DNA from 2 places in the Rhizobium sp. AC44/96 genome. Region 2 is predicted to be linked to the other one. Evidence: predicted binding sites of a transcription regulator. Region 2 holds the regulator's gene; the other holds the start of a gene.
The links. The regulator LexA, encoded in region 2, represses DNA repair genes until DNA is damaged. The targets are predictions, from matches to a motif close to TGTTCNNNNTGTGTTCNG.

Region 1: ruvC (crossover junction endodeoxyribonuclease RuvC) is a predicted target of LexA. The motif match lies at 5,863-5,880, and genes of this name have one in related genera.

Annotation. Positions count from the first base shown of each region.
Region 1 is NZ_LXKO01000018.1:21,988-29,264, reverse strand. It holds gene A6U87_RS16835 (LLM class flavin-dependent oxidoreductase) at 1-697, opposite strand, end outside; gene A6U87_RS16830 (voltage-gated chloride channel family protein) at 840-2,177, opposite strand; fluoride riboswitch at 2,263-2,342, opposite strand; gene A6U87_RS16825 (GNAT family N-acetyltransferase) at 2,497-3,294, opposite strand; gene A6U87_RS16820 (methyl-accepting chemotaxis protein) at 3,361-5,676, opposite strand; gene ruvC (crossover junction endodeoxyribonuclease RuvC) at 5,922-6,434, shown strand; gene ruvA (Holliday junction branch migration protein RuvA) at 6,514-7,131, shown strand; gene ruvB (Holliday junction branch migration DNA helicase RuvB) at 7,211-7,277, shown strand, end outside.
Region 2 is NZ_LXKO01000039.1:242,218-249,494, reverse strand. It holds gene eno (phosphopyruvate hydratase) at 1-725, opposite strand, end outside; gene kdsA (3-deoxy-8-phosphooctulonate synthase) at 867-1,709, opposite strand; gene A6U87_RS26680 (VOC family protein) at 1,706-2,590, opposite strand; gene lexA (transcriptional repressor LexA) at 2,793-3,518, shown strand; gene A6U87_RS26670 (ComEC/Rec2 family competence protein) at 3,499-5,748, opposite strand; gene gltA (citrate synthase) at 6,235-7,277, shown strand, end outside.

The sequences.
Region 1 (7,277 bases), on a different contig from region 2:
ACTGCGCCTCCTCGTCCGTGTCGGCGACCGATCCCATGGCACCGACCATGGCATAGGGCTTCTCAAGCACGGCGGAGGGCTGGAAGCGGTCGCGGTAGATATCGAGCGCATCGAGCAGCGAATCCGGCGCGAAATGCGAGGCGAACGCATAGGGAAGCCCCAGCATCGCGGCAAGCTGAGCGCTATAGAGGCTGGAGCCGAGCAGCCATATCGGCACGTTGGAATTCATTCCCGGCACAGCCAGGATCGCTTGGTTTTCGACGGGCGCGCCGAGCAGCTGCTGCAGCTCGACGACATCGTTCGGAAAACTCTGTGCTCCGGCGTCAAGATTGCGCCGCAACGCCTGGGCTGTCCGCATGTCTGTTCCCGGCGCACGCCCGAGACCTAGATCGACGCGTCCGGGAAAAAGTGCTTCCAGCGTGCCGAACTGCTCGGCGATCACCAGCGGCGAATGGTTGGGCAACATGATGCCGCCGGAACCGATGCGGATGCGCTTCGTCGCCGCGCCGACGTGACCGATCACCACCGCCGTCGCCGCACTGGCAATGCCCGGCATGCCGTGATGCTCGGCCAGCCAGAACCTGTTGTATCCGAATTCCTCGGCTTTCTGCGCCATCCGCGCCGAAGCATCCAGGGACTGACGGATCGTACCGCCTTCCGGAACAGGGGAGAGATCGAGAATCGAGAAGGGAACCATGGGAGGGCCTGTCGGTAATTGGACTGAATGCCCTATGTAGGTGCTCGCACAGGCCGACCAAAGGGCGTCGGAAGAAAAACGACGGTAGCGGGTCGCCACCGCCGCCATGCCGTGCCTGCAAAGGCGAACGGCTTTTCGAGGATCACTCGCCCGGCGGCCGATGCTCGCGAAGGTGACGCACCGCAACGCCCGCCGGAAGATCGCTACGCCCCATCGTCTTCGGGATACCGACCCGCTGCGCTAGGTAGATGCTGGAATGCCCGCTGAAGAGATAGGAGACGAAACAAGCCACGGCGAGATAGACCGCGTGGGTGGTGCCGAACAATTCCATGCCCATGATGAGGCAAGCGAGCGGCGTGTTGGTGGCGCCCGCGAAAACCGCGACGAAACCGAGTGCCGCGAAGAGATCGACCGGCGCGCCGAGAACGCCCGCCAGGGCGCTTCCGAGCGCTGCACCGATAAAGAACAGCGGCGTCACCTCGCCACCCTTGAAGCCGGAACTCAGGGTCACAACCGTAAACAGCGTTTTCCAGAACCAGCTCCAGTAATCGACATGCCCAGGCTGGAAGAAACCCGGAATGGTCGCATCCCCGGGATTGGGCGACCAGACGCCTAGCCCCAGATATTCGCGCGTGCCAAGCAGATAAACGAGCAACAGCAGCACCGCGCTGGCCAGCACCGGACGCAGCGGCGCATAAGGTATCGCGCTCTTCAGCACAGCCGAAAGCCGATGCGACACCTCCGCGAAGAGATGCGCCATGATCCCGAAGGCGACGGCGGCCATGGTTACCTTGACAAGCAGCAGCGGCTGCAGGTGAAAGCCGACGGCCGCGCTCTCAAGAAAGCTGATGTGATATCGGGTGTGCTCGATGCCCCAGGCATGGCAGGTCCAGTCCGCGACGATCGCCGCCAGCAGCGCGGGCAGCAGGGCCTCATACTGGATGCGACCGATCGTCAGCACCTCGAGTGCGAACACGGCACCCGCAATCGGCGTGCCGAACACAGCGCCGAAACCGGCCGCGATGCCCGCCATCAACAGGATGCGCGTCTCGGCCGGGCTCAGCCTGAACATCCGCCCGAAGGAACTCGCGAGGCTCCCTCCCATTTGCACCGCGGTCCCCTCACGACCCGCCGAGCCGCCGACGAGATGAGTGACGACGGTCGAAACCAGGATGAACGGCGCCATCCGCAACGGCACGCCGCCATCGGGTTCGTGGATCTGGTCGACGATCAGGTTGTTTCCACCCTCAGCAGCACCGCCGAAACGGCCATAGACGAAGACCATCGCGAAACCGGCGACCGGCATGGCATAGATCAGCCAGGGATAATCGAAGCGGAGCGCGGTGGCCTCATCAAGCGCCCAGAGAAACAGCGCAACGAGCGAACCGACCACAATGGCCATCGGCGTGACGACGGCGGCCCATTTCAACAAGGCGCGGACCTGCCGCAGGCGCAGGCCGACAAGCTCGGAGAAACCCATCAGAAGTTTCCTCCGGCGCTCGTATCAAAACGACAAGACAAGGATGACTTAGTTCCAGGCACGACTCTACTCCTTCGCGTCAGCGCGTTGAGTAGGAGTCATCAGCTTCGTCGGGGAAGCGGTTCGACCATTATTGGTCCGGCAGAATCCATTACCGTGTGCATTGGATAGGCGAACAGGCCTTCGGCTGTCAACAGCGTCGGGAAACACAGGCTTCGGGCAGCCCGACCGCCCGCTGCATTCCCGGCGACAATTGCCACACCGTCTTCCGCGTCGGTGGCATAGCGACGGCTGTAACGACAAGCAGCGTCGCGCCGCATCACCGGCCCGCAACCGTTGCGCTGATGTAGTGGGTTAACGTGAGAAACCGCGTCATTCCAAGGGCCTCGGCCAATCGGATGGAAGGCAGGTTCGTGTCCTCCACCTGATAGCGAGCAACAAGTCCCCGGCGTTTCAGTTCAGCAAGTGCCGCTTGAACGACACCGCGAGCCAGACCGCGACCACGCGCCTCGGGAAGCGTATAGACACCACCGATTTCCCATATGTCGCCATCGATTTTAAAGGCGAAACAGCCGGACAGGCACTCGCCGTCGACCTCCGCTGTGGAGGTGAACGCCTCCCCACGCTCCATGAGCGGTTGCAGCCACGCGGCACGATGGCCCTGTGCAGCAAAAAGATGAAAGGGCGCTTCTGCAGTGACCGTTCCGATGCGCGCCGTTTCACCAGTCAGAGAAAAATCCGTCGAGGTGTAGGAGATGAAGGAGGTCCGTCTCTCCATCGGAAACGCCTCTCCAACGATCGCCCTGTCATCGCCGGAGCAAAGCTTGAAGACAAGCACGCGGTCACGCGGCACAAACGGCAGCAGCGAGCGCGTCATCTCCGGTTCATCACTGGCGATGATCGCCGACGCATGCGCATCAGGATAAGTCGCAAGATCATATTCGCTGAACGCGTGGTCGATCAGCAGGAGCGTCGCGACACGATCGCCCGACACAAGCTGATGGACACGCACACCTTCAGGGCGTGAGGTGAGAAACTTCAGCAGCACGACATTGGCGAGCGGCCTGCGTCGCAGCGTCGTCAATATCTGATCTGGATCGGTTTGCGCCGACAGCATTCTCGGCACCTTCGGGGCGGGAGAGTGGAAAAGCCCGCAAATACGGGCTTTTCCTTCGTTGTTCGATCAGCCCTTGCGACGCAGCACATGCACCTCTGCGCTATGCTGGTAGTGGCTCGGCGCCAGGGTAAAGTTTGCAAGCTGCCGGTCCATCTCGACCGCCTCGGTGGCAAGCCGGTGGATCGCTGCGGTGGTCTCTTCGACCATGGCCGCATTCTGCTGCGTCATCGTATCGAGTTCGGCCACGGCGGCGTTGATCTGCCGAAGCGTATCGGCCTCCTCGCGGGTCGATTCCATGATCTCGCTGATCTGGCCGTTGATGGCCTCGACGTGGCTGCCGATCCCGGTCAACGCCTCACCTGCCCGCTCGACCAGGGCAACGCCCGCCTCCACCTCATGAGTGGATTTCTGTAGCAGGTTGGCGATCTCCTTGGCCGCGCTCGACGAGCGCTGCGCCAGTTCGCGCACTTCCATGGCGACGACCGCAAACCCCTTACCTGCCTCGCCGGCACGGGCGGCTTCGACGCCGGCGTTCAGGGCCAGAAGGTTCGTCTGGAAGGCGATGGAATCGATCACGGTGATGATCGAATTGATCTGCCGCGACGATGCCTGAATGGCTTCCATGGCGGCAATCGTGTCCCGCATGATCTGGCCGGACCCGGTCGTCTCACGCTTCGTGTCCCGTGCGATGCGCTCGGCCTGCTCGGCGCGCTCGATCTGAACGCGGACGGATTGGGTGATCGCGTCGATGGCATTCGCGGTCTCGGTGATCGATGCCGCCTGCCGCTCTGTACGGCCCGCCAGTTCGTCGGCGCCGGTGCGCATCTCTTCGGAGCCGCCACGCACAGCCATCGAGTTTCCGCCGATCGCGGTCATCGTTTCGCTGAGTGCGGCGAGCGCCTGGTTAAAGTTGACGCGCAGGCCCTCCAGCTCGTTCGGGAAACGGCGGTCGATCTGATAGGCAAGATCGCCATTCGCCAGATGATGCAGGCCCTCGTCGATCGATTCAACGACGTCCTGCAGGGTTTTCGCTTCCGCTTCGCGCTCCGCCATGTGCTGCTGGCGGTCCCGTTCGGCGCGAGCACGGGTCTCGGTGCTTGCAGCCTCCATCTCCCGGCTCTCGATCAGCGACTGCTTGAAGCGCGCCAGGGCTTTGGCCATGGTGCCGATCTCGTCGCCACGGTTCTGGCTGCCGATGTCGACAGCGAGATTGCCGTCAGCAACCTCGCGCGTGACACCGGCAAGCTTCGCCAGCGGCGAAAACAGCATCTTGGTAATGATACCGGTGGCAATGGCCATGACGATAAGAACGGCAATCGCGATCATCGTCAACAGGCTGGCGATTTCGATCGAGCCGGCATTGATCTCGCTGAGGCGCACGCTCTCCACCACGAGATAGCGCCCGCCCTGATAATCGATGCCCTTGACATAGGCGCGTGCTGCGCCGTCCGCTCGGCTAAAATCGTCGACCGTCATGGCACTGCTGGCCAGCGCATCCTTCACAAAGGTGAAGGGGGCCGTATCCAGCGTGACAAGCTTGCCGCTTGCGTCGACCGCAACGGCGGAGCCATCGTCGGACACGATTGCCGCCTGCGCGGTGCTGCCCGACACGATGCCCTTTGCCAGGATGTTGGTGAAGATGTCGTCACGCACCTTGAAGAGGAAGATCCCCTTCGGCGCCCCGAGCTTGACGATCGGCACCGCGTAAAAGATCGCGGCCTTGCCGGTCGCCGCATCGACGCGAAGTCCGGAGAACGCCGCCGGCGCGGAATCGTCGGTCGCCTTCTTCGCGTTCTCGAGAGCCTTGCTGAAGGCCAGCCCCGCCCCCGTCGCTTTCCAGGCATCCGCCTTCAGATTCTCGGCAAACTCGTCGCCCTTCTTGTAGGAGTAGAGCACATTGCCATCGAGATCGGCGATCAGCAGGTCGCTGAACGGCGTGTTCTCGAGGTCGCGGGCAACCTCGCTTTGCGTCGTCTCATGGTTCGAATAGTAGAAACCGCTCGGCGCATCCGGCTTCAGCAGCTTCTCGCGCTGATCGGCCGGGTTCGGATTGTTGGTAATGAAGACCTTCTTCAGTTCGGCGCGGGCATCGCCCGAGGTCTTCTCGATCGTCTTCCAGCCGCTCTTCAGGCTGGTGATCGACATCTGCAGCGCCTCGATGCGCGCGATGGAATTCGACTGGTTTTCGAGCTGCTGCAACTGTTCCTGCAGCATGTCGCCGCGGAAGATGAGCACGCTCTCCTTGGCCTTCAACGCCTGCTCGCCGGAAATGCGGCTGCTGGCGAAATAGGCAAGACCGTTAATGACCGCGATGGACAGCGCAGTCAGCAGAATAAATGTAGCAATGACCTTGAACGACAGGGACTGGAATCTCTGAGCCATGGAACGACGAACCCCTTCCGGAACGGCACATGACGACCGGACGCGCGAACGTCCGATCGGCAGACCTGAAAACAGAAAACGGGGAGCCTTTGCTTCCGGAGAAGCCGGCTCCTCTCACATTTTATGGACCAAAAGTTGCGCACGGAGTTTAAATTGACGTAAACGGCAACACTCGAAATCAGGCAATGTTTTTGTTTTGTTCACATATCGATGGCAGTTATTTTACAACTGCAATAGGGTGAAGCATGCAAAATACGATTCGCATCATCGGCATTGACCCCGGCCTGCGCCGCACCGGCTGGGGCGTCATCGAAACGCTCGGCAACTCGCTGCGCTTCGTCGCCTCCGGTACGGTTACCTCGGACGGCGACATGGATCTCGCCTCGCGCCTGTGCCAGTTGCATGACGGACTGGCGGAAGTCGTTCACAGCTATCAGCCGGATGAAGCCGCCGTGGAGCAGACCTTCGTCAACAAGGACGCCGTTGCCACCCTGAAACTCGGGCAGGCGCGCGGTATCGCCATGCTGGTCCCTGCCCGCGCCGGGCTGCAGGTCGCGGAATATGCCCCCAATGCGGTCAAGAAATCGGTGATCGGCGTCGGCCATGGCGAAAAGCGGCAGATCCACATGATGCTGAAGATCCTGATGCCGAAGGTCGAGTTCAAGGGTGACGATGCCGCCGACGCGCTTGCCATCGCGATCTGCCATGCCCACAATCGCGGAGGCAACCGTATGCGGCAGGCAGCCCTGGCCGGGTGATCGTCGTGACGGAGGCGGACCGTCCGCCGCTTTTCTTTGCCTTATCAATCCCGAAACCTACCCCTGACGGACCCAATTCATGATCGGCAAGCTCAAAGGCACCATCGACGAAATCGGCGACGACTATGTCCTCGTCGACGTACACGGCGTCTGCTACGTCGCCTTCTGTTCGGCACGCACGCTGTCGCGCCTCGGCTCTGTGGGCGAGGCCTGCATCCTTTTCATTGAAACCTACGTCCGCGAGGACCAGCTCAAGCTCTTCGGCTTCATGACCGCGCTGGAGCGTGAATGGTTCAACCTGCTGCAAAGCGTTCAGGGCGTTGGCGCCAAGGTGGCGCTCGCGGTCCTTTCGACGCTGACGCCGAGCGAGCTTGCAAACGCCATCGCCCTGCAGGACCGCACCGCCGTTTCCCGCGCCCAGGGCGTCGGCCCGAAGGTTGCGGTGCGCATCGTCACCGAACTGAAGAACAAGGCGCCGGCCTTTGCTGGCGAAGCATCTGCCAATATCGGCCTGAAGCAGGAACTGGGCGAAGGTGTTGCCGCCGCACCGGTTGCCGATGCCGTCTCGGCGTTGACGAACCTCGGCTATTCCCGCGACCAGGCCGCCAACGCCGTGGCCGCGGCGATGAAGACCGCCGGCGAAGGCGCCGACAGCGCCAAGCTTATCCGCCTCGGCCTGAAGGAGCTGGCGCGGTGACCGAAGCATCTCCGCAGGGTGCCAAAATGGCCGGCTTGGTGTATTGGTCCACAGTGTTTGAAGATTGGAAAGTGCCAGCATGAGCGACGCCGCGCGCCTGATATCCTCGGAAAAGCGAGGCGAAGACCTGGATGTGACGCTGCGCC
Region 2 (7,277 bases):
CAGTCGAGGCCGAGGTGGATGTCTTCACCAGGCTTGTAGCCGGCTTTCTCGATCGACTTCATGATGAAGTCGAGGGCTTCAGGAGCGCTCTTCAGGCCCGGCGCGAAACCGCCTTCGTCACCGACGTTGGTGTTGTGGCCCTGAGCCGCGAGTTCCTTACGCAGGGTGTGGAAGACTTCCGAGCCCATGCGAACGGCTTCGCGGATCGAATCGGCGCCAACCGGCAGGATCATGAATTCCTGGAAGTCGATCGGGTTGTCGGCATGTGCGCCACCGTTGATGATGTTCATCATCGGAACCGGCAGCAGGTGCGCGGAAGCGCCACCAACGTAGCGATAGAGCGGCAGACCGGCAGCTTCGGCAGCAGCCTTGGCAACGGCGAGCGAAACGCCGAGGATGGCGTTGGCGCCGAGGCGCGACTTGTTCGGCGTGCCATCCAGTTCGATCATGATGTTGTCGATCTGGATCTGGTTTTCGGCGTCGATGCCGCCGATGGCGTCGAAGATTTCCGTGTTGGCGGCTTCGACCGCCTTTTCAACACCCTTGCCGAGGTAACGCTTGCCCCCATCGCGGAGTTCGACGGCTTCGTGCGCGCCGGTCGACGCGCCCGACGGAACAGCCGCGCGGCCCATGCTGCCATCTTCAAGATACACGTCGACTTCGACCGTGGGGTTGCCACGGCTGTCGAGAATCTCGCGGGCGATAATGTCGGTAATTGCGGTCATCGGCTTTTCCTGCTTGAGGGTGGATAAATCGTTTGAAATCCGTCTTAATCGAAGATGCGCAAATTACAATGGCGCTTTGCGCATGCTTCGCAGCGATGTTCGTGCGTGGCCTATTACACGAACATGTCAGTCTTTTGAACGTCAGCCTTTCGCGATCGCGTCGAAGGCCAGAAGCTTTTCGAGAAGCCTCGGCATATCCTTGAGATAGACCATGTTCGGACCGTCCGACGGCGCGTTGTCGGGATCTTCGTGCGTCTCGACGAACACACCGGCGACACCGACCGCAACCGCCGCGCGCGCCAGCGTCTCGACAAACTCGCGCTGGCCGCCACTCGAACCGCCCTGCCCGCCGGGTTGCTGGACCGAATGCGTGGCATCAAAAACCACAGGGGCGCCCATCGCCGCCATGATCGGCAGCGAGCGCATATCGGAGACCAGCGTGTTGTAACCGAAAGAGGCACCGCGTTCGCACAGCAGGATGTTCGGATTGCCGCTCGAATTCAACTTGTTGAGGACGTTCTTCATGTCCCAGGGTGCGAGGAACTGCCCCTTCTTCACATTGATCGTGCGACCCGTCTTGGCGGCAGCGACCAGAAGATCGGTCTGGCGGCTGAGGAAAGCCGGAATCTGCAAGATATCGACGACGGTGGCGACTTCGGTGCACTGTTCTTCGGTGTGAATGTCGGTCAGAACAGGGAAGCCATATTCCTTCTTGAGATCGGCAAAGACCTCAAGTGCCGTTTCCAGGCCGATGCCGCGCTGGGCGGAGAGCGACGTCCGGTTCGCCTTGTCGAAAGACGACTTGTAGACGAGACCGATGCCGAGCTTGTCGCAGAGTTCCTTCAGCACGCCGGCAATCATGAACGCATGATCACGGCTCTCCATCTGGCAGGGGCCGGCGATCAGCGAGAGCTTGCCGGCGTTCGAAAACACCACCTGGCTGGTACCCTGGCCGACGGTTACTTCGGAATTTGTCTGGCTCATCGTTTCTCCTCGAAGGCGAAGAGCGCGCCCTGCCCGGACGCAGCCTTCACCAGAATTCGATTGTTCTTACGCGTGTAGGTGATCCCGTTAGCAGCCAAATGCGCTTCTGTCACGGCGAGATCAGCAACCTTGTAGACAATGCCGACGCCACGCAGACCGCGATCCGCGCTGGGCGCGACGAGATCGAAATAGGCATTCAACCCATCCGCCGACAAAATGCTGATGCGGACGTTCGGGGTGGCAAGGCTGATACCAAACGCCTCCTCCCGCACCGACGCCACGCCGGAGGCAAACCGCAGGAATGTGGCAAACGCCTTGGGATCCGGTGCCGCCAGCACGATCTCGGCGATACCGGTTACGCCATTGACATGTGTCTCAAGCGCCTTGCGGTCCATGGGCAGAGGATTGATCCGCTGGCAGGTGAACAGAAAGAAATCAGGGGCGCGAAGATCGGCAGCAAAGGCAAGCCGAAAGGCTGCGGTCGTCTCGGAACCATCCGGCATCTTCATCGGTCGAGCAAATTGCAGCATTTCGCCGCCGCTTATCCTGTCAGCGTTGAAGCGGGCGTGATCGCGATCGGCATCGGCCGTGCCGAAGACGACCGCTGATAGACCGTCATCGCCGCAGCGGAAGCGAAAAGCACGATCGCGGGCAGTGAAGACATTGCCCTTCTTGACCGAGGCGTCATAGGCATCGGCGCTCGCGATACCGAGCGGCTCGAGGTATGTTTTGTCGGCGAAGAAGATGCAGGCGTTTTCGGTTCCGAACGGATGACGCGCATCCGCCGCGACGGTGAACCCAAGCTTGCCGAGACGCTCCCTGGCAAGGTCGATATTGGCGACGGGCAGCACCACGTGGTCCAGCGGATGAGCTTCACTCATGGCAGATCCTCTCCCGAAATCGCGAATGATGTGCGCTGCTAAGCGAGACAATGCAAGAGGCTACCGCCGCATAGATCGAATGAAGTGTAAAAACCGGACAATTCAGAGCCAAGTTTTACGAAAATTTAGCCACTTGCGGAACACATATGGAACATATAGTGTCTGTTCTGGCTTTGTTTCACAACCCTGGGGTCCGACTTCAATGCTCACGCGCAAGCAACAGGAACTTCTCCTCTTCATTCACGAGCGAATGAAGGAGTCGGGCGTGCCCCCGTCTTTTGATGAAATGAAGGATGCGCTCGACCTTGCGTCCAAGTCCGGCATTCACCGGCTGATCACCGCGCTAGAGGAACGCGGCTTCATTCGCCGGCTGCCAAACAGGGCACGCGCGCTCGAGGTGATCAAGCTTCCGGAGGCCTATAATCCGAGCCTTCAGCAACGACGTGGCTTCTCGCCGAGCGTCATCGAAGGGAGCCTTGGCAAGCCTCAGCTGGTCACGCCTCCGGCACCGGCCAAGCCGGCACCGAGTGCCGACAACGGCAACTCCGTTTCCGTGCCGGTCATGGGCCGGATCGCGGCGGGTGTGCCCATTTCGGCAATCCAGAATAACACGCATGACATCGTTGTCCCCGCCGACATGCTCGGCTCAGGCGAACACTATGCGCTGGAGGTCAAGGGCGACTCGATGATCGAAGCCGGTATTTTCGACGGCGATACGGTGATCATCCGCAATGGCAATACGGCCAATCCGGGCGATATCGTCGTGGCGCTGGTCGACGACGAAGAAGCGACGCTGAAACGGTTCCGCCGCAAGGGCGCATCCATTGCGCTCGAAGCGGCCAACCCCGCCTACGAGACACGCATCTTCGGACCCGATCGCGTAAAGGTTCAGGGCAAGCTGGTAGGGCTTATTCGCCGATATCACTGACGGCGACGTCAAACGTACCGCTGCGCCAATCGTAGGCGCGATGTATGCGCCATGGGCGTGATAGGCCATCGTACGTCGTTGTCAGGACTGGTGTGCCCTGCTGATCCATACAGATTTCGACCGCGCCGCTTCGACGCAAAGTTTGGCCGGTAATAAGCATTGCGCCGGACCGACATTCGCGCAGACGAATGCGGGCCGGGGTAATGACGATATCGGCGGCGTCGCAAGCCGGCCCGAGATAGGCCAAATCCTCGATGACGTTGACGATATAGCCGTTATCGAGAGTGGCAATACACCAGGCGCCTTTAACGCAGACGAAACTGTTTGCCGTGCCATTCGCCGCAGCGTTGCGCATTGTTCGAAGCACCGCTCGTCGTTCGTCAAACGACAGAGCATATGATCGATCGTTGCGCTCCTTCGTCTTCTTGGGAAGTGTGGCCTTGATGAACGCCGGAGGCTGATGCTCTTCGGCGGCGAGGGCTCGCTGCCACTGGCCGAAGATGAAATCGGGCGGTCGCTCCCGGTTGGAAGCCATGCGGGTTCCGCGCAGAATTGCCACCAGGGATCCGTCTTCCGCAACAACGACGTCAGGTGCGGGCAACGAAGGCAGCAGCGCCACCGTGAATGTCGCGATACCGACGATGGCGGCGCCCAGATAGCGCAAACGCGTTCGCAGCAAAGTAAGGACCAGAAATCCGAGAACCGCTACCGGGAAATACCAGGACGGCAGGCGCCCGATATCGACATTGCCACCCCAGGACGACACGAGCTTGGCGATCCCGATGACGACATCGAGCCCGAGGCCGGCGATCTTCCACGGCAGCACATCGAGACCGAAGGGCGTCAGCAACATCGCAAGCATGCCCATGGGCATGACAACGAAGGATATGACTGGCATCGCCATGAGATTTGCCGGCAAGCCGTACGAGCTCAGCCGATGGAAATGCTCAATCGAAAACAACGCCGTCGAGAAGCCGCCGATCATGGAAGTGAGCACGATGCCGCCGAAGAAGCGTGCGACGGCGACCACCGGCATGACCCATGGAAGCTTGAGAAAGGCGTTGTCGGTCGGCCTTCGCCCGGTCCAGATGGAATAGCCGGCGACCAGCGCCAGTGTCGCCGCAAAGGACATCTGGAAACTGGGACCCAGGACCTCCGACGGCGACAGCATCACGATCACCAGCGCCGACAAGGCGACGTTGCGAAGGCTAATCGACGGTCGATCGAACAGCACTGCAACCAGCATGATCATCATCATGATATATGCCCGCTCAGCCGACACGGCAAAGCCCGAAATCATGTAGTAGGCGGTCAACGCCAAAAGAGCGCCGGCGGCGGCGATCTTCTTCGTCGGGTAGGCTTGGGCCACCGATGGCAGGAGACTGAGCGCCATTCGAAAACCGACAAAGAAGATACCGGCGGAGAGAGCCATGTTGAGCCCCGAAATCGCAACAATGTGGGCGAGGCCGGATTGTCTTAGAGCTGCCGTCGTCTCGCGGGAGATCGCACGTCTCTCGTCGGTGACAAGCGATGCTGCAAAGGCACCGGTGTCACCGGGAAGAATGGATCGAATGCGGTCTCCAATCGTGCTTCTGAGGCCGTATAGATATTCGATCCCCTCCGCCAGAAATTGCCGCTTATCGCCGGTCTCGGGTGCCACGGTCGCTGTTGGCGCGCCATAGAAGAAACCGTTCGCGCCGACGCCGTCGAAATAGGCTCCGAACGAAAAGTCATCCAGGCCCGGCAGGGCTGGGCCGGACGGCGGGGTCAGGCGAGCACGTCCGGTCACCCACTGCCCGATTTCAAACGGCGTGGAGGCGCCGCGCGCCACGAGCGAAACACGTTCTGGAGGTCGGCCAAGTGTCGGTTCGCGGGTACCAGTAACAGCAACGATATAGCGCCACCGACCTTCTCCGTCCCCTTCCCTGCGCTCGACGCGGCCGGTGACCGTGGTCGTCACTGGCGTATCGAGCATTACTGTCCCTGCCTGCCATGTCTCGACCTGGCTCGACAGCATGCCGCACACGACAAGCAGGACCGCAAGCGCCGCCTTGCGCGCGATCGGCCGCGCAGGCCCTAATGCCAAGGCAATCACCGCGAAGACTGCCAGCCAGGCACAAAGCCGCAAGAGTGGAGGATCGGCGTCGAACTGAAACCAGGCAATCGCGCCGCTGCCGAAAAGAACCGGCGACATCAGGAAGTACCAGCCATGTTCGGCTTCCTGCGACATCGCAACGCGAACATGCGGCCAGTATCCGGAGGCTCGACCTGCAACCCGCGACCGCCAGGGTCTCAGGGATTGGGTAAGCTGGAGCTGCGTCGATTTGGCACGAAGGTCGACAGCCCCCTTGATCGGCAGGCGCGCAGATGTATCTGCGCTCTGAGCAGTCGGCATTGCCTCGATCGTTTTCAACTCCGACATGCAATTGCGCCTCGAAATAAGCCGCCATTGCAACCAGAATGCAAGCTCTTGAGCGCGAGCGCAACAATAATCGATTTAAAAGAAGAGGCTGATCAATGATCGGAAAAGACAAGGATTATCATTGGCTTCTGCTATGCGTGACGGGCATCGCTGTAGTGCTTAAAAGTTGATACTGCGATGCACAAAATGGCATCAAGAGAACTTGGCATTAACCCCGCGATCATATAGCTATCGCAGACGACGCTTAACCCTATGGCGCTTTTATGGCGCCACCCGCCAGTTTGGAGGATCAGAATGACGGATCAAAGCGCAACACTGAAAATCGGTGACAAGTCGGTCAACCTTGCCGTTAAAAGCGGCACGATCGGCCCTGACGTCATCGATATCGGCGCCCTCTACAAAAACACCGCTTCCTTCACGTACGATCCTGGTTTTACCTCGACCGCATCCTGTGAATCGAAAATCACCTACATCGATGGCGACGAGGGCGTATTGCTCCATCGCGGCTATCCGATCGAGCAATTGGCCGAGCACGGTGACTTCCTCGAAGTCTGCTACCTGCTGCTCTACGGCGAACTGCCGACCGCCGCGCAGAAGAAGGACTTCGACTATCGCGTCACGCATCACACGATGGTGCACGAGCAGATGTCGCGCTTCTTCACCGGCTTCCGCCGTGACGCGCATCCGATGGCTGTCATGTGCGGCTGTGTCGGCGCCCTGTCGGCCTTCTACCACGACTCGACCGACATCACCGATCCGCACCAGCGCATGGTTGCCTCGCTGCGCATGATCGCCAAGATGCCGACCATCGCGGCCATGGCCTACAAGTACCACATCGGCCAGCCCTTCGTTTATCCGAAGAACGATCTCGACTATGCGTCGAACTTCCTGCGCATGTGCTTCGCCGTTCCCTGCGAGGAATATGTGGTCAATCCGGTGCTTGCCCGCGCCATGGACCGCATCTTCATCCTGCACGCGGACCACGAGCAGAACGCTTCGACCTCGACCGTTCGTCTCGCCGGCTCTTCGGGTGCAAACCCGTTCGCCTGCATCGCGGCCGGCATCGCCTGCCTCTGGGGTCCCGCTCACGGCGGCGCCAACGAAGCAGCCCTCAACATGCTGCAGGAAATCGGCTCGGTTGACCGTATTCCCGAGTACATTGCCCGCGCCAAGGACAAGAACGATCCGTTCCGCCTGATGGGCTTCGGCCACCGCGTCTACAAGAACTACGATCCGCGCGCCAAGATCATGCAGAAGACGACGCATGAAGTGCTCGGCGAACTCGGCATCAAGGACGATCCGTTGCTCGACGTGGCAATGGAACTGGAGCGCATTGC